Regions from separate parts of the Shinella yambaruensis genome, predicted to be linked through region 4. Evidence: riboswitches for the same ligand, from Rfam matches in the RefSeq annotation. Region 4 holds a riboswitch; each other region holds the start of a gene.

Region 1 (4,622 bases), on a different replicon from region 4:
TCGAAGTCGCGGTCCACAAGGGATTTCGTGCGCTCGACACGGTGGCCCATCGCATGACGGCCGCCGTCATTGCCGATATCGGCGATGTCCACGTCGTCGATCCGCAAACGGTGCCCAATCCCAACTGGCTGCGCCCGGGCATTCCCGGCGCGGGCCAGCAGGCCTTCGGCGACGACCTGCTGCGACGGCACCGTTTCGTCGCGATCCCCAGCGCGGTCTCGCCGCACAGCTGGAACCTGATCTTTCTCGCAGGCGCCGCGCCGGGCACCTATGCCCTGAAATTCCAGGAAAGCTTCGCCCTGGACACGCGGCTGCATCCATCGACGGCCTGATGCGCCTGCACGACCTTCCCGTGCCCGCAGAGTGCGCACCGGCCAGCCGACCACTCAAAGACCGGCGGCGGGACGACTGACCCAACCGGCCTATGCCGTCCGGGTCAGGAAGGCCGCTATGGCATCGATCTCGTGCCGGCGCACCTCGTGGCCTCCGTCACCAGGGTTCACAAGGGCAGGGAGCGCACCCACCACGGCACGCCTCGGCCCCAACTCGGCGCGGTAAGCATCGGACCCATGAGGCTCGCTCCCTGCGGAGCCGGCCGTATCCCTTCCCCGGTGGCATGATCCTGACGGCGTTGGCGCTGGCGCCGTTGCCCGGTCAATTTCTGTCGTCCATGACTGTGGGTATGGCCTTATGCCCCTTGACCGGGCTTCGCAACCGCCAATAAGCTTTGTTCGCGACACAGGTTCCGTCAGCCCGACGGATGAAAAGGGAACACGGTGAGGATTACCCATCAGGGGCCGAGACCGTGGCTGCCCCCGCAACTGTAACCGCCGAGCTTGCCTCACGATGCCACTGTGCGTTCTGCACGGGAAGGCGAGGATAGCGACGACGCGGAAGTCAGGAGACCTGCCTGTGCCGGTCACCCATGCCAGGATACGGGGTGTGTCCGGGCGCGGCCGTCCGTAGCGGTGACATTGTCGACGATGTCGCCGCGCCGGTGGACGGTTCGGGAAAGTGCCCGCTTTTCCATGATCCTCCCTCGCCCGCGGTGGAAAACCGTGCAGGCGCGTCCTGCCTTGGGGGAAAGATGAAGAAGCACCTGGCGGGGGCCTCCCTGCTCGTTATCGCGCTGTGTCCACCGGTTTACGCCCAGGAAAGGGCCGCGGCCGATGCGCCGACCGATCTCGACGAGATCGTCATCACCGACGGCCTGACCTCGGTGGACCTCAAGAAATCCGGCCGCGCCGTCACCGTCATCACGGGGGAACAGATCGAGAAGAACCAGGTGCGCTATGTCGCCGATGCGCTTCGGCTCGTGCCGGGCTTCGCCGTGTCGCGCACCGGGTCTTTCGGCGGCCTCACGCAGGTGCGCGTGCGCGGGGCGGAAGGCAACCATGTGCTCGTGATGATCGACGGCGTCGAGGCCAACAACAACGACCAGGGCGAATTCGATTTCGGCAGCCTGATCGCCGACGACATCGAGCGCATCGAGATCCTGCGCGGCGCGCAGAGCACCTTCTGGGGCGCCAACGCCATGTCGGGCGTCATCAACATCATCACGAAGCGCGGCGAGCGCGGCACCGCCACGTCGAGCGCGCGCACCGAGGTCGGCAGCGACGGCACCGTCATGGGCGCGCTTTCCACCCGGGGCGGCGGGGAAAACTACGATTATTCGCTCTCCGGCATGCTGCGCCGCACCGGCGGCTTCAACATTTCCGACATCGGCGGGGAAAAGGACGGCGACCGCAACGGCACGCTGAACGGCCGTTTCTCCGTCGACCTCTCGCCCGAGACGACAATCGATGGCACGCTGCGCTACGTGAACCGCCGCAGCGACCTCGACCAGCAGGACAACGACACGGCCATGGCCTATGACGTGGGCGACTATACGAAGAACCGCGAGCTTCTCGGCTCCATCGGCCTCAGCAACAGCGCGCTCGACGGCGCGTTGACGCAGAAGGCCCGGTTCTCCGCCTATGACCTTCACCGCTTCGATCATTCCGAAGCGTTCGGCGACAGCTGGAACGACGGCAACCGCTACAACGCCACCTACCAGGCCTCCTACCGCCATGACGCGCTGGAAAACCAGGTGCACCAGCTGACCGCCGGCTACGAATGGCAGCGCGAGACCTTCTCGCCGTCCCATCTCACGCAAACCTTCAGCCGCAACACCCATTCGCTGATCGGCGAATACCGGGGGGAATTCTTCGAGCAGTTCTGTCTCAACGGTGGCATCCGGCAGGACTGGAACGGTGCATTCGCCGATGCCGCCACCTGGACGGTGAGCGCGGCCTGGCAGGTGCCGCAGGCCGATACGCGCCTGCATGCCTCCCTCGGCACCGCCGTCACCAACCCTACCTTCTACGAGCAGTTCGGCTATTTTCCCGGCACGTTCAAGGGCAACCCCAACCTGAAGCCGGAGGAAAGCCTCGGCTGGGATATCGGTGTCGAGAAGAGCTTCTTCGACGGCGGCCTCATCGTCGACGTGACCTATTTCCGCCAGAACCTCGAAAACGAGATCGCCACGGTCTTCAATCCGGACTTCACGTCGACGCCGGTCAACCGTGACGGCGAAAGCCGCCGGCAGGGTGTCGAGGTCTCCGCGACGGTCGACTTCTTCAACGGCCTCACGCTGACCGGCGCCTATACCTATACGCAAGCGACCGAACAGGCGGAGGCCGGCGGGCCGCGCCTTGAGGAGGTGCGCCGGCCGCGCCACATGGGCTCGCTGAACGCCGCCTATGTCTTCCACGACGAGCGGGCGCGCGTCTTTGCCGAGGCGGTGTTCAACGGAAGGATGAAGGACGTGGTCTTCGCCACCCTCGTTCCGCCGCGCGTGACGCTCGGCGGCTACACGGTGGTCAATGTCGGCGGCAGCTTCAAGGTCAACGACACGGTGGAGGTCTTCGGGCGCATCGACAACCTGTTCGACCGCGACTACCAGGAGGTCTACGGCTTCAACACGCCGGGCCTGACGGCCTTCGCCGGCCTGAAGGCGACCTTCTGATGGGCAGCCGGCGCTGGCTTGCGGCGATCCTTGCCGGCCTCGCCTGGCCGGCCGCGGCCACCGGTGCCGACAACGTTCCGCAGCGTGTCGTGTCGATGAATGTCTGCACCGACCAGCTGGCCATGCTCGTCGCACGGCCCGGCCAGCTTCATTCGGTCTCCTATCTGGCGCGCGACGCCGGCACCTCGGCCATGGCGGAGGAGGCCGGCGCCTATGCCGTCAACCATGGGCTGGCGGAGGAGATCTTCCTTATGAAGCCCGACCTCGTGCTCGCCGGCACCTACACGACGCGCACGACCATCTCGCTGCTGCGCCGGCTCGGCTTCCGCGTCGAGGAATTCCAGCCGGAAGCCTCCTTCGACGAGGTCCGCGCGAATCTCGCCCGCATGGGCGACCTGCTCGGCAATCCCGTGCGGGCGAAGACGCTGATCGCCGGCATGGATGCGCAGATCGCGGCGCTCGAAGCCGCAGGGACGCCGCGGCTGCGCACAGCCCTCACCTTCGCCAACAGCTACACCGCCGGCTCCGGCACGCTCGTTTCCGAAGTGGTGAAGCGTGCGGGCCTCGACAACATCGCCGAGATGCTGGGCATGACGGGAACCGCCCGCCTGCCGCTGGAACTGCTCGTCCTTGCCGATCCCGAGCTGATGGCGGGCGGCCGGTCAGAGGTCGAAGGGCCGGCCCTTGCCGAACAGAACTTCGCCCATCCGGCCTATCGCGCCCTTGCGGTGGCCACCGCCGAGGCACCCCTCGAAAACCGGCTGACCGTCTGCGGCGGGCCGTTCACCCTTGAGGCCGCCCGCGCCCTGCAGGCCGCCGCACGCCGGGCCAGGGGGGCCGCACCGTGACCATCCGCTCCCATTTCCGGACCACCCTCGTCTTTCTTGCGGCGATAACCCTCGCGCTCTTTCTCCTCTCGCTCACCATCGGCCCGGCCGACGTCGCCTTTTCCGACAGTCTTCGCGCCCTGTTCGGCGGCGGCGAGGAACTGCTCGTCCTGGTGATGCAGGAAATCCGCCTGCCCCGCGCGCTGCTCGGCTTCATCGTCGGGGCGACGCTCGGCCTTTCGGGGGCGGCGCTGCAGGGATATCTGCGCAATCCGCTGGCCGAGCCGGGGCTGATCGGCATCAGCGCCTCGGCTTCGCTGGGCGCCGTCATCGCCATCTATACCGGCCTTTCGGCGCTTTTCATGCTCGCCCTGCCGCTCATGGCGCTGGCCGGCGCGATGCTGGCCGTCCTCGTCCTCAAGGCGATGGCGGGCGCGGACGGGCGGCCGCTCACGGTCATCCTCGCCGGCATCGCGATCTCCAGCCTTGCCGGCGCGATGACCTCGCTGGTGCTCAACCTCTCGCCCAATCCCTTTGCGGCGACGGAGATCATGTACTGGATGCTCGGTTCGCTCACCGACCGCTCCATGCCCCATGTCTGGCTGGTGCTGCCCTTCACGGCGGCCGGCTGGCTGCTGCTGTTCCGTCTCGGCCGGGCGCTCGACGCGCTGGCCCTCGGCCCCGACGCGGCCGCGAGCATGGGCGTCGACCTTGCGCGGGTGCAATGGCTTGCCGTCGCCGGCACCGCGCTCTCGGTCGGGGCCGCCACCGCCGTCACGGGCGCCATC
Region 2 (4,622 bases), 130 kb from region 4:
TGCTGGCGATCGTTCCACGGATGAAGCTCGTCGAAGTGGCGGAAATGGCTGGCGATCGTCATGTCAGGCCACCCGCGAGAGCGGCTTCCTGCCGCCGTCGAGCCGGTCGATCATGAAATTCGCATACCATTCGACGAACTGCATGACGCCGCCCTCGTCCTCCGGCGAATAGGGGCCGGGCTGGTAGGCCGGCGAGCGGATGCCGAAGGCGTTTTCCTCGACGATCCGCCGGTCCTGGTCGTTGGTCTCGGTCCAGACATGGGTGAGCTCGTCGAGACGGTAGTCGACCCCCTCGACGGCGTCCTTGCTGACGAGCCATTTCGTCGTGACCTGCGTCAGCTCGGGACCGAGCGGCAGGACGCGGAAGGTGATGGCGTGGTCGGCGAGCACATGGTTCCATGTCGTCGGATAGTGGAAGAGCAGCAGCGTGCCGATGTGGCTTTCCAGCACCTCATTGGATAGGGGGCGCTGGACGGCCCGGGCCCCGGACATGGTGTAGCTTTCGGCATCCTGGATGAGCGGCATGCGCGCGGCACGGAACTGGCCGGTCGGCGACATCCTGAATTCGCTCGGCAGGCCCGCGGCCTCGCACTTTTCCCAGTGCGCGGCGATGACCGGATCGTCCTTGGCGCCCTGTACGCCCGTCGCGGTCGGCGCCTCGGGGTAGGTGCGGCAGAGTTCGGGATGGTTGGCGGCGCAATGGTAGCACTCGCGGTTGTTCTCCCAGACGAGCTTCCAGTTGCCCTTCTCGACGATCGTGCTTTCGAAGGCGACCTTCGTCTCGCCGAGGCGGTGGCGGGCGAGATAGGGCTCGACCGTGGCGCGGAACGGCGCGAAATCGGGGGCTTCGTCGGCCAGGCAGAGGAAGATGTAGCCGCCGACGGTCTCGCAGTGCACCCGTTTCAGGCCATGCTGGCTCTTGTCGAAATCCTCCGCCATGTGGCGGGCGAAGAGCAGCGAACCGTCCAGCTCGTAGGTCCACTGGTGGTAGGGACAGACGAGCTTGGCCGAGGAGCCCCTGTGCTGCGTGCAGACGCGCGAGCCGCGATGGCGGCAGGAATTGTGCAGGGCGCGCACGGTGCCCGTGCGGTCGCGGGTGATGACCACGGGATAATCGCCGATCTGCACGGTAAAATAGTTGCCGGCCTTCGGGATCTCGCAGTCATGGCCGACGAACAGCCAGTCGCGGTACCAGATCGTCTCCAGGTCCAGCTTGTAATGGTCGGGGTCGATGTAGAAGGCCTGCTCGAGGCTATGGCCCTCGCGCCGGTTCTTGAGCTTGCGGAGCACGTCGCTGCGAATGTCCATGCCGGATCCTCGGATTGCAAATTGGGGATACGGCGCACGGAAGGAGACGGCATCCGGGCGCAAGGCGCACGGACTGCACGCTTCCCGGCCGCCCGCCGCAGCCAGTCACGATCGTTGCCCAAGGCTGGTTTCCGGGCTGAGGAGCGTCCTTGCGGACCATCGCGGCGCCTTCCCGGACATCTTGTCCAGTGGCGTCCTGCCGCGTTTTCTCCAACACCGTTGCGGGGGCAGCGCCGGATTTCAACCGGCTTCCCAATTCTCCGCCTTTTCGGGCGGCACCTCGAGTGTCCTTATCTAAGCGCAAGAATCGGCGAATGACATGCCAGAAAGCGACATGCCATTCCGATTTGACGACAGGAGGAAAACAGCGGGAGCCCGAACGGGCCTTCACAATATTGCATATATTTCAATCAATTATGCAAATTAAACGGGCACGCTGACCGCATCGGAGGCAGGCCGGCCGCCGGGCTGCCACATTTGCCATATTGCGACCCGGCGTACCAAAGGAAACAGGAGCGCCCCGGCAAGGAATGCTTAACGCGGTTTCCATAAACTTGCCGCAGGGAAGCGCGAGGATGGAGTACCGGCGCGTGCAGCAAACCAAGTTCCGTTATTACGACGCGGTCGCCTACAAGCGTGCGAACCAGCCGAAGCCGGCGGTGCATACCGAATTCCTGCGCACCGGCCGCATCGACCGGAACCTCCCCTGGAGCCCGAGCGAGAAGCGTTACCTCACCTACCAGGAGGTGGCCGAGCGCACCGGCCGCAAGCTGGAAAATGCCGGTAACGTGACGCATGACCGCATCAACGGCTTCCACCAGTCGATCCGCTTTCCCAAGCTGATCTTCCACCGCACGCTCGCCCAGACGCCGCATCTCGGCTATTGCCACATCACCGTCGCCAATTCCCGCTTCGCGGAATTCGAGAACGTGCAATGGGCCTTCTACATGGCCAATTTCTTCGCCGAGATCGGCGAGGAGGAGCAGTTCTTCGCCGATATCTCGAAGACCGCGAAGCGCATGTACTTCGCCGTCGCCATCACGCCGGCCGAAGAGGAAGGCCGCCTGCAGATCGACCGCAAGGTGCGCGGCAACGGCGTGCTCTTCCGCACCGACGATCCCAAGCTCGCCATGAAGAACGTGCTGATGCTCGGCGCGCGCAACGAGGCGCTGCGCAAGATCATCCACGCGCTGTAGCCCCTTCCCCGCCGCGTCAGGCCCGTCCCGACGGCCGGCAGATCATCCATTCCTTGCCGGCCGGGAAGGGTTGGGGTGAGGATGGCCTTGCGACAGCGCCCCTTGGCTTTTGCCGGAAAAGCCCTGTAAAGGAAGCCCGGACAAGGAAGGGCGACATGGCGGACATCGTGGATACGCGGACGGATGCGGAGGCGGCGCTGGCACGGGCCTGCGAGGCGCTCGGCCGGGGCGTGCCGGTCGCCATTCCCACCGAGACGGTCTACGGCCTTGCCGCCGACGCCACCAACCCGCTGGCCATCACCCGCATCTACGAGATGAAGGGCCGGCCGCGCTTCAATCCGCTGATCTGCCACATGGCCGACCTTGCCATGGCCGAGGCGCATGCGGTCTTCGATCCGCTGTCGCGCGCGATCGCCGAGGCCTTCTGGCCGGGGCCGCTGACGCTCGTGCTGCCGATCCGGCCGGCAAGCGCCATCCATCCGCTTGCCCGCGCCGGGCTCGACACGATCGGCATCCGCGTGCCCAAGGGTTTCGCCAGCCGGCTGCTCTCGGCCTTCGGCCGGCCGCTCGCCGCCCCCAGCGCCAACACGTCCGGCCGCATCAGCCCGACCACCGCCCGGCACGTCGCCGAGGATTTCGGCGCGAAGCTGGAGCTGGTGCTGGATGCGGGACCGGCGGTCGTGGGGCTGGAATCCACCATCCTCAAGGTCGAGGGCGAGACGATCCGGCTGCTCAGGCCCGGCGGGCTGGATGCCGCCGAGGTCGAGCGCGTCACCGGCCGGCCGGTCCTGCGCAACGAAAAGGCAGGCGCCGCGATCGAGGCACCGGGCATGCTCGCCTCGCATTATGCGCCCGATGCGCCGGTGCGGCTCGATGCGCGCGACGTGGCGCCCGGCGAGGTGCTGATCCGCTTCGGCGGCACGGCGCTGCCCGGCGAGACCGATGCGGTGCTGGTGCTGGACCTCAGCCCCGCCGGCGACCTCGCAGAGGCGGCCGCCAACCTCTTCGGCTACATGAAGCAGGCGGATGCGACGGGCGCGCGCTCCATCGCCTTCGCACCGATCCCCGCCCGCGGCCTCGGCGAGGCGATCAACGACCGCCTGCAGCGCGCCGCCGCCCCGCGCGGCTAGGCGCCCGGCTGGCAGGCGCTTCGAAACGAAGTGCACTCTCCCGTTCCGGAGAACACCCGGGCAGCATCGCGACCGCTTCATGCGCACCCTGCCCTCTTGATTTCCGGCATGCCGTTGGCGCAAAACCGTTGCATACCTTGCGCGCCATGCTTCAGGCGTTTCCACACCGTTTCCGATGCAGGCCGTTCCGCCCCTTGCGGCACGGCGCCAACGAGGACAGAGCCATGATCCAGGCGACGCTTTCCCCCGACCTCATCGATCGCTTCGCCGCCATCACCGGCCCGGCCCATGCGCTGACGGCGGACCGCGACATCGCGCCCTACCTCGTCGAAAGCCGGGGGCTTTATCACGGCACCTCGCCGCTCGTGCTGCGGCCGGGCTCTGTGGAAGAGGTCTCGAAGATCCTGGCGCTCGCCACCGAGACACGCACGGCCATCGTGCCGCAGGGCGGCAATACGGGCCATGTCGGGGGCGCGGCGCCCCGCGAGGGGGCGATGGATGTCGTGCTGTCGCTCTCCCGGCTCAACCGCATCCGCGATGTCGATCCGGTCGGCAATGTCGTCGTCGCCGACGGCGGCTGCGTGCTTGCGGCGATCCAGGAGGCGGCGGAGGCGGTGGACCGGCTGTTCCCGCTGTCGCTCGGCTCGGAAGGCTCCTGCCAGATCGGCGGCAACCTTTCCACCAATGCCGGCGGCACGGCTGTGCTCGCCTATGGCAACATGCGCCAGCTCTGCCTCGGCCTCGAAGTCGTGCTGCCGACCGGCGAGGTCTGGAACGGCCTGCGCCGGCTGAAGAAGGACAATACGGGCTACGACCTGCGCGACCTCTTCATCGGCGCGGAAGGCACGCTCGGCGTCATCACCGGCGCGGTGCTGAAACTCTTCCCCCGGCCGCTCGGCCACGAGGTGGCCTTCGCCGGGCTGAAATCCGTCGCGGACGCGCTCACCCTCTTCGAGCGCGCCTCCAGCCGCTGCGGCACCGCGCTGAC
Region 3 (4,622 bases), on a different replicon from region 4:
AGGAAACGGGTTTTCATCATGCCTCTGCAACGAGCTTGAGTTTGGCGGGCCGCGGTTCCGGCCGGCGATAGCGGATGAAGCAGCCGCCGGCGCTGTCGCGTTCGACATCGACGGTGACGCCGAAGACGTCGGCGAGGCGCTGCGGTTCCAGCACCTTGGCGGGCGTGCCGAGCGCGACGATGCGGCCGCCCTGCATGACGGCGATGCGATCGCAGAACATGGCGGCGTGGTTGAGATCGTGCAGCGCGGCGACGACGGTCAAATCCTGCTCGCGCACCAGCTGGAGCAGGCTGATCTGATGGCCGATGTCGAGGTGGTTTGTCGGCTCGTCGAGAAGGAGGATCGGCGCCTGCTGGGCGAGCGCGCGGGCGATATGCAGCCGCTGGCGCTCGCCGCCGGAGAGCGTGTGCCAGAGCCGGCGGGAAAAGTGCGCCATGTCGACCTCCTCCAGCGCCCGGTCGACGATGGCGTCGTCCGCCCGCGACCAGGGCGTCAGCGCGCCGAGATGGGGCGTGCGGCCGAGTTTGACGGCCTGGCGCGCGGTGATGCGCTCGGTGGTCTCGGCCTGCTGCTCGACGAAGGCGATGCGGCGGGCGATCGCCTGCCGGCCATGGGCGGAAAGCGGTTTGCCGTCGAGCGTCACCGCGCCGGCCTGCGGCCTGCGGATACCGGCCATCAGCGCCATCAGGCTGGTCTTGCCGGAGCCGTTCGGGCCGATGATGCCCAGGAACTCGCCAGGGTGCACGTCGAGCGAGACATCCGACAGGATGGTCGTGCCGCCGGCCGACCAGGAAAGGCCTTTTGCCGAGAGCGTCACAGGGCCGATCTCCTCTGGCTGAGGATGAGCGCGAAGGCCGGTGCGCCGAACAGGGCGGTGATGACGCCGATGGGCAGCACCTGGCCGGGGATGATGATGCGCGACAGCACGTCCGCGGCGATCATGAAGATGGCGCCGATCAGCGCCGAGGCGGGCAGCAGCAGCCCGTGCCGGACGCCGACGAGCATGCGCGCGACATGGGGAATGACGAGGCCGACGAAGCCAATCGAGCCGACCATGCTGACCATGCTGGCGGTCATGACGGCGGAAACGGCGATCAGCACGACATAGACGCGGCGCACCGGAATGCCGAGCGAGGCCGCCGATTCCGTGCCGAACGTGAAGGCATCGAGCGCGCGGGCATGCCAGAGGCAGACGAGAAGGCCGAAAAGCGCGACCGGCACGGCCAGCCCGACATCCGGCCAGCGCACGCCGGAAAGGTTGCCGAGCAGCCAGAACATGATGGCGCGCGCCTGCTCGGCATTGGCCGCCTTGGTGACGATGAAGGAGGTGAGCGCGTTGAAGAGCTGCGACCCGGCGACGCCCGCCAGGATGATCGCGCCCGTGCCGCGGCCGGCGCGCACGGCGAGCGCGCTGACGAAGCCGAAGGCGATGAGCGCGCCGATGAAGGCCCCGATCGGCAGCGTCAGGAGACCGGCGCCGAAGCCGAGGATCGCGATGCTCACCGCCCCTGTCGAGGCGCCGGCGGAAATGCCGAGGATGTAGGGATCGGCCAGCGCATTGCGCAGCAGCGATTGCAGGATGACGCCGGAAAGCGCCAAGGCCGAGCCGCAGCAGGCGGCGACGATCGCGCGGCTCAGCCGGTAGTTCCAGACGATGCCCTCGTCGATCGGCTCAAGCGCATAGCCCGCCTGCCACAGGCGGTTCGCCAGGGTCTTCGCCACGATATCGAGCGGAATGGCCGTCTCGCCCACCGCCGCGCCCACCCCGAGCGCGGCGGCGAGCAGCACGAGCGCCGCGAAGGCGGCACCCGCACGAAGCAGGATGGGGCGATCGGCCGTCACTTTGCGAGGCCAGCCTTCTCGACGGCGTCGGCGAGCACCTCGATGCCTTCGATCGTGCGGATCGTCGGGTTCATCGCCTGGGCGTCCATGTCGACGACATGGCCGTTCTTGACGGCCGGCATGAGGCTGGCGACCGGATCCGACTTCAGGAACTGGTGCTTGACGGCGACATCGTCGGCCGGGAAGCGGCGGCGCTCCATCTTGCCGGCGACGATGATCGTCGGATCGGCCTTGGCGATGGTTTCCCAGCCGACCGTCGGCCATTCCTCGTCGCTCTCGATGACATTCCGGATGCCGAGCGCCGACAGGATGTAGCCCGGCGCGCCGTTGCGGCCGGCGACATAGGGGTCGATGTCGAGTTCGGCGCTGGAGAACCAGAAGACGGCGGAGAGCTTGCCGTCCGCCGAGGCGATCTTCTGGCGCGCCGCCGCCTCGCGGGCCTTGAGGTCGGCGATGACCTTCTCACCTTGTTCCTGAACATCGAAAATCTGCGCCAGCTCGCTGATTTCCTTGTAGATCAGGTCCATGGTGAAGACGGTCTTGCGCACGCCGTCGCCGCCGCCGGAATTGTCCTTGCCGACGCAATCGGCGGGCGAGGTATAGACCGGGATGTTCAGCTCCTCGAACTGTTCCGGCGTCGCGACGATGCCCTCCGGGCCGACATGCCACTGGAACTGCGCCGTCACGAGGTCCGGTTTCTTGGCAACGACGCTCTCGAAGCTCGGGTCGTTGTCGGCAAGGCGCTCGACCTTGGCGTTGACATCCTCGTAACCGGCCAGAACCGGACCGATCCAGACGGCCGTGCCGACCATGCGCTCGCCGACGCCGAGCAGGTAGAGGATTTCCGTCGTGCTTTGGCCGAGCGAGACGGCGCGCTCCGGCGCCTTTTCGAACGTCACGCTGCGGCCGCAGTTTTCCAGCGTCAGCGGATATTGCGTCGCGGCCGCCCGCACGGCGCCCGAGGACAGGACGAGCACGGCGGCGCCGGCCAGCGCGGAAATGAAGGTTGCGGCGCGTGCGGCCGCAGGCAGAGTGGTCATGGGTGTCTCCCGGATGAGTGAAAGCGTGCGGGCTCAGCCGACGCGCCGACAAAGGCGGGTCGATTGCGGTCGGGAGAAAACGAATGGGATTCCGCCGTCGCCGGCAGCCAGGGTCGTCATAGGGTCTCCTGTTCCGGGCATCCCCGCCCGTGACTTGGAAATTGGCTCGACGACGGCAGGTCTCCTGGCTCACGGATATCTGCTGCCTGTCTGCCTTCCCGCGGGGAAACCGCAGTGGCATGACGCGAAGACGCGTCCTAAGGACAGGCGGCAATCCGCCTACAGTTGCGGGGGCAGCCACGGAATGGGTCCCTGTTGGGCCGTCCGCACCGTGTTCCCTATTAATCCCCTGGGAGTCATCCTTCGGGGAACCGTCTCCCCATCCTTAGTCCGCCGTGCTCGGCAGCGTCAAGGCGCTCAGCTCTCGAAATCCCCGAAGACATCCTGGAGGCGGGTGAGCGTGTCGACGCGCTCGCTCACCTCGTCGCCCTTCAGGACGATGATGTTGCTGAGCATGAGGTCCATGACGGCGGTCATGGTGGCCGCGCCGTCCCAGAGCGGCCCGTGCGAACCGGGCACGATGAGGCAGATGTCGGAGACCTCCGGCCCCCAGGGGCAGAACTCGTCGGTAAGCAGAACGACCTTCACGCCGGCCCGCCGCGCCTCCAGCGCGAGCGGCCGCGCCTTGGCGGCAAAGCGGCGCACGTCATGCAGGAAGAGCAGCCGTCCCTCGACGGAGCCGTCAAGCAGTTCCGCATAGGTGCCGTTGAGGCCGTCGACGAACTGCACGCGCGGGCGCGTATAGGAAAGCTGGCTGGCGAAATACTGGGCGATGCCGCGCACGTTCTGATAGGCGGCGACATAGACTTCCGTTGCGCCGATCAGCGCGTCGATCGTCTGCTGCCATTCCGGCGCGCTGGTGATGGCGTAGATCTGGCCGAGATTGTCGATCTGCTGCTGGATGAGGCCGGCAAGAAGCTTTCCCTCCTTGCGGTCCTGCTCCAGCGAGGCGACCGGCCCCTTGACCTCCCAGGCCGGGTTGGAGCCGCCGCGGCGCAGTTCGCTCTTCAGTTCGTCGAGCCCGTCGAAGCCCATGCGGCGGAGATAGCGCCCGATGGTCATCGGCGAGACCTGGAGGCGCTGGGCGATGGAGCGCGCCGTCTCGAAGGGCAATTCGGCGATGTTGCGCTCGATATAGTGGGCGATCAGCCTGTCGGATTTGGAGCGCCGGAGGTCGTCGGACTGAACGAGCTTCAGAATGCGTTTCGACACGTCGCCCCCTTCTCCAAACTCCCGCCCGCCGAAAGACGGGCGGGGATCGCGCGCGTTCACTGCGCCGTCTTGATGCGCGTCCAGACGCGGTCGAGCTGGCGCAGCGCCGGGCCCAGGTCCTCGAAGATCTGGAGACGCGCCATCGTCTCGGCCGGCGGGTTGATTTCCTTGCTATTTTTGATCTTTTCCGGGGTCAATTCCCGCGCCGGCACGTTGGCCGTGCCATTGGTCTGCTGCGCGACGTTGAGCGCGGCGATTTCCGGGCGGGTGTAGAACTGCAGGAACTTGATGGCGTTCTCCTTGTTGGGAGCCGTCTTCAAGACGCAGACGTCCTCCTGGTACATGGTCGCGCCCTCCTCGGGGATCACATAGCCGAGGTCCTTCTCGTCGCCGAAGACGTCGACCATCGCGCCGACGAAGAAGTGGCCGGCCGCGACGTCGCCGGATTGCACCATCGGCCGCGTGTCA
Region 4 (4,622 bases):
CGATATAGGCCAGCAGCCGCTCCGTCGGCAGGCCGCCTTCGATGATGCGCGCCGGTGCCAGAGCCTGGATCACGCCGTCACGCCCCCGGAAAGCGTATTTGGGGCGGCGCGTCACGATGACCCGGAACTTCGGCGGCACGACATCCAGCCGTTCGGAGCGGTCCTCGCCGATCAGCACCTTTTCCAGACCCTCGCATTCAGCAGGGATTTCCGGTTCGATGATCTCCTCAATGCGTTCGAGGTGAGCGGCAAAGCCCTTGCGCGGACGCGGCGCACGCTTCGGCTTGTCCCCGGCAGCGCGATCAAGCTCGCACTGGATCGCCGAAAGACCCGTCTCGACCTCCTCGAAGGCAAAGGACACCTGCTCGTCATTGACGGCCAGGTGCAATCGCTCGGACCGCGTGCCATTCTGCGTGCGCTGCAGGACCTTCATGATCGTCGTGAGGTTGGCGATCCGCTCGTTGGCCGCCGCCTCGACCGCCTGCAACCGGATAACCTCTGCCTCGGAGGTGACGAGCCGAGCTTCTGTAACCGCTATCCGCGCCTCGTTTGCCGCCTGCTCGCGCGCCATCGCCAGGACCATCGCCTTCAGCGCATCGACGTCATCTGGCAATTCGGAAACAGGCAAAACCATGGGAGGAATAGAGCACAAAAGCGGCCGTTTTCCCAAGCGTTCCCGCGACATGATTCATCTTGCCGCAGGCCGGTATCAGCCCGTCAGCAGCGGTCGCCGGACCTTGGCTGGACGGATCTTTTTCCAATCCATTCCGGCCAGAAGCGCCATCAGTTGCGAATGGTCGAGACGCACCCGCGCCGCCGATATGCCCGGCCAGCAGAAGCTGCTCTCTTCCAGGGTTTTTGAATAGAGGCAGACCCCGCTGCCGTCCCACCAGACAATGCGGACACGGTCCGCCCGTTTCGACCGGAAGACGTAAAGCGCGCCATTGAACGGGTCGAGGCCGCCATCCCGCACCAACGCCATCAACGATGCGGCTCCCTTGCGGAAGTCGACCGGTTGGCAAGACACGTAAACCACAACGCCGGAAGCGATCATGCCTTGCGCACCGCGCCGATAATGCCCGCCAACTGATCCGGATCGATATCGCCGCGTACCCGGATGACGATATCGCCAACCACAATCTCCACCGTCGCGCCGCCGCTCACCTCAAAGCGCGTGAACTTCGCCGGCTCGCTTTCCATCATGGTTCGACCGCCCAATGGCACCGTCAATGGCGCCATCGTCCCCATGGAAAGCGCCTTCCTGCGCCACGCATAAAGTTGCGACACGTCCAGTTCATAGGCGCGCGCAACCTCCGCAACCGTCCCTCCGGGCGAAAAAGCTTCCGCCACAAGCCGCGCTTTCTCGTCATCAGACCAATGCCGCGGCGAACGTCGCGACGGCGTTGCCGTCAAAACTTCGAATGTCCGGACCTGATTCACCTTGTCGCTCATATGACTCTCCGCATGATTCATGCAGAAAATGAGCTTCCGCGAACAAACGCGCTACGTGGGATCGCCTACACGCTTACGTTGCGTCAGTTCCATGTCTGCCTTTGCAACGGCGATCCCGTTCGGACCGTGCTTGCTCAGCGCGCCGCCGGCCGGCTTGAGAGTTTCAAAGGCTCCGCTCGACTGTTTGGCAGCATAACCGATGCCGGCCTCACCAGAGACCGTGGCGTCCGCGCCGCCCGCAGCGACGCGGGTCAGCGCTTCAGGCTGCTTGGAGAATGGCAAAATCTCGATTTCGGCTTTGCCGGCCTGCTTGCAAAGATCATTTTCGGCGATGACTGCCTTTTCGTGGTAGCTGCCGGACTGGATGGCAATCTTGCGGCCGCAAATATCGGCTGGGTCGAACTTAGTCGGGTTGCCGGCCTTGACGGCCCACATGCTGCCCGTGTCGGCATAACTGACGAAATTGACCGCTTTCATACGCTCGTTCGTGATCGAAAAGGCAGAAACGCCGATGTCGAACTTGGTTCCGAGAGCGGGCAGAATGGCCTCGAAGGCCGAGGTCTGAAAGTCGATCTTGACGCCGAGCTTCTTGCCGATCGCGTTGGCAATATCGACGTCGATGCCTTCCGGCGTCTGTCCATCCTTCTCGCTCAGGAATTCCCAGGGTGCATAGGCGGTGTCCGACCCTATGGTCAGGACGCCGGCCGCCTTGATTTTTTCGGGCAAACGGGAGGCCAAGACCTCCTCGACCTTGATCGCCGAGGTGTCGAAACTCTGAGCAAAGCTTTGACCGCTCAAGGCAGTCAAAGCGAAGGCGGTGACAATTGAAACATGAGTCAGGATCTTGATCATTTTTGTTCCCCATCTTGTTTGCGGCGGACCGGGTGACGCTTGGGAGGACCGACGTCTCCCTCGTCCGACACGCGCACTATGGGATGAGCGCAGTCGGCCGTCCAATAATAAGATCGGCCCACTCTATTCCAACAGGTTATTGGATGGCGCGCCGAAATCAGGCCGTTGACTTGCGCTGACTGTTGGCTACGGTGTCTTCGATGGTTCCTGACATGCCAAGCGACGTCAGGTGAAAAGGGAACACGGTGAGGACTACCCATCAGGGGCCGAGACCGTGACTGCCCCCGCAACTGTGAGCGGCGAGCAACCTCGAAAGACCACTGGTGAACCTCGTTCGGAGGCGCTGGGAAGGTGGAGGACGCGACGACCCGCAAGTCAGGAGACCTGCCATCACGAATGAAACCGAACCGGGCGGGGAGTCCGGTCAGGAGCAGTGATGGCGAAAGCATCTTCCCGGCCGGTGGCGACACCTGCCTATTGCGTGATTCAATCCGCGCCGCATCAGATCCTTGTTTGCAAAGGCTGCAAACGGACGGAGCGTTACCGCCGGCCCGGCGGAACCATGATCGCGAACCTGCGCGCGTCCATTGCCGAAACGAGCCTCTCCGACCAGTTCGAGGTTACGGGAACCGCCTGCATGGGCGGCTGTGACCAGCCGTGCTCGGTCGCCGTTCGTGCTCCCGAAAAGGCGAGCTGGCTCTTCTTCAACCTCGATCCAATCGAGGACGTGGCCGACATCGTGCGCTTTGCGCAGCTCTATGCCCAGCTCGATGACGGCTGGTGCCGCTCCGTCGACCGACCCGGCAAGCTCGCAAGCAACATCCTGGCGCGCCTGCCGGCGATGATCTATCGCCCGGCGCATTCCACGTCATGACCCACGCAGCAACCAGCACCTGCTATCGAAGGACCCCACGATGGAACGTGTTGCCCCGACGACTGCCACCGCCATGTCAGAGCATTGGAATGCTCGGGCATGGAAGTTTGACGCCGCGGCGTCCCATCGGCGCGACGCCTCGTCATGGCGGGCAGTGTTCGAAGCCGCACTCGGCAGCAGGCCTCAGGACGTCGTCGATCTAGGGTGCGGGACCGGAGCGTGCGCGCTCCTCGCGGCGAGCCTTGGCCATCGTGTCACGGCCGTCGATGGCTCTCTCGAAATGCTTTCTCATGGGAGAACCGCTGCTGCCGAGGCCGGCCTTGAGATCGACTTCATCCACTCGACCATGGACGAAGCGAAGCTTCCGGCGTCAAGTGCCGATGCCGTCGCGATACGCAATGTCCTGTGGACGCTCGAAAACCCGCCGGCCGCACTGGCCCTGGCGCGCGAAATCCTCCGGCCAAGCGGCAAACTTCTGCTGTCGGATGGGCTTTGGTATCGCCAACGCGTCAACAACAGTCGCGAAATCTTCGGGACAAACCTGCCCTTCTATAACGGTCTGACCGAGACCGATGCGCGTGCGCTGATCGCTGGCGCCGGCTTCCGCTCCGTTGAAAGCTGGCGCCACCTGATGCCCGGCGACCCTTACGGCTCCGTTTATGACGATCCGGATACCCCGATCACCTTCTTCGTTCTCACCGCAATCGCTCCGGAGTGATTTTCATGTCTCGCAATCTTTGGTTTTCCGCTTTCGTAACGGCGATGCTCGTCTCCCCCTTTTCCGTCTTTGCGCAGGAGGAGCTTCGCGTCGTGGAGCCGTTCCAGCTGCAACGGCTCGATACCCAGACCGGGGGGTTCCAGCTTCGCGCCAACGGCGTCACGGAGACGCTGGTACAGACGAATCCGGAGGCGGCGGTGCTGCCGGCGCTGGCCGAGCGCTGGGAGACATCGGCCGATGGCCTGAAATGGACTTTCTTCCTGCGCCCCAACGTCACCTTCCACGACGGAACCGCGATGACGCCGGAGGCCGTCGCGGCATCCTTCAAGGCGCTCCTTCCGACCGGCAATCTTATCAAGAACGCCAAGGTCAAGGATGTCAGCGCCGGTGACGGGACCGTGACATTCACGCTTGAGCAACCGTTCGCGCCATTCCTTGCCTACCTCCTGGACCCCGCCGTTCCGGTTCTTGCGCCCTCGTCGTTCGCTTCAAGCGGAGAACTCACGGCTATCGTGGCGACAGGACCGTACAGAATCGAAAAAGCGGAACTCCCGCAGGGCCTCGATCTGGTTCGGCATGACAGCTATTGGGGTGACGTCGCGAAAATCGAGCGTGTCCGCGTGGATGGCATACCGAACCCTGAGACCCGCGTGAACATCGCGCTGGCAGGTGAAGGCGATCTGGTGCTGGAAATCCCGACGACGGCCGTCTCGCGTATCGACCGCT

The links. A riboswitch is a leader RNA that binds a small molecule or an ion and turns the genes downstream of it on or off. The one in region 4 is predicted to bind cobalamin.
Region 1: it holds a riboswitch for cobalamin, as region 4 does, so the genes downstream of both, WMC41_RS27725 (TonB-dependent receptor plug domain-containing protein) here and WMC41_RS04345 (DUF1636 family protein) in region 4, are expected to answer to the same signal.
Region 2: it holds a riboswitch for cobalamin, as region 4 does, so the genes downstream of both, WMC41_RS03630 (aromatic ring-hydroxylating oxygenase subunit alpha) here and WMC41_RS04345 (DUF1636 family protein) in region 4, are expected to answer to the same signal.
Region 3: it holds a riboswitch for cobalamin, as region 4 does, so the genes downstream of both, WMC41_RS25285 (ABC transporter substrate-binding protein) here and WMC41_RS04345 (DUF1636 family protein) in region 4, are expected to answer to the same signal.

The regions. Positions count from the first base shown of each region.
Region 1 covers NZ_CP150640.1:403,607-408,228, forward strand. Annotated here, with positions in the region: gene WMC41_RS27720 (RES family NAD+ phosphorylase) at 1-332, shown strand, start outside; cobalamin riboswitch at 724-928, shown strand; gene WMC41_RS27725 (TonB-dependent receptor plug domain-containing protein) at 1,088-3,007, shown strand; gene WMC41_RS27730 (ABC transporter substrate-binding protein) at 3,007-3,855, shown strand; gene WMC41_RS27735 (FecCD family ABC transporter permease) at 3,852-4,622, shown strand, end outside.
Region 2 covers NZ_CP150638.1:752,574-757,195, reverse strand. Annotated here, with positions in the region: gene WMC41_RS03635 (flavin reductase family protein) at 1-62, opposite strand, end outside; gene WMC41_RS03630 (aromatic ring-hydroxylating oxygenase subunit alpha) at 64-1,308, opposite strand; cobalamin riboswitch at 1,414-1,606, opposite strand; gene WMC41_RS03625 (DUF6656 family protein) at 1,899-2,504, shown strand; gene WMC41_RS03620 (L-threonylcarbamoyladenylate synthase) at 2,660-3,634, shown strand; gene WMC41_RS03615 (FAD-binding oxidoreductase) at 3,859-4,622, shown strand, end outside.
Region 3 covers NZ_CP150639.1:623,226-627,847, reverse strand. Annotated here, with positions in the region: gene WMC41_RS25300 (pseudoazurin) at 1-20, opposite strand, end outside; gene WMC41_RS25295 (ABC transporter ATP-binding protein) at 17-817, opposite strand; gene WMC41_RS25290 (FecCD family ABC transporter permease) at 814-1,842, opposite strand; gene WMC41_RS25285 (ABC transporter substrate-binding protein) at 1,839-2,882, opposite strand; cobalamin riboswitch at 3,040-3,273, opposite strand; gene WMC41_RS25280 (MurR/RpiR family transcriptional regulator) at 3,300-4,154, opposite strand; gene WMC41_RS25275 (polyamine ABC transporter substrate-binding protein) at 4,211-4,622, opposite strand, start outside.
Region 4 covers NZ_CP150638.1:882,143-886,764, reverse strand. Annotated here, with positions in the region: gene tnpC (IS66 family transposase) at 1-634, opposite strand, end outside; gene tnpB (IS66 family insertion sequence element accessory protein TnpB) at 710-1,054, opposite strand; gene WMC41_RS04355 (transposase) at 1,051-1,452, opposite strand; gene WMC41_RS04350 (transporter substrate-binding domain-containing protein) at 1,504-2,304, opposite strand; cobalamin riboswitch at 2,489-2,710, shown strand; gene WMC41_RS04345 (DUF1636 family protein) at 2,867-3,178, shown strand; gene WMC41_RS04340 (class I SAM-dependent methyltransferase) at 3,219-3,896, shown strand; gene WMC41_RS04335 (ABC transporter substrate-binding protein) at 3,902-4,622, shown strand, end outside.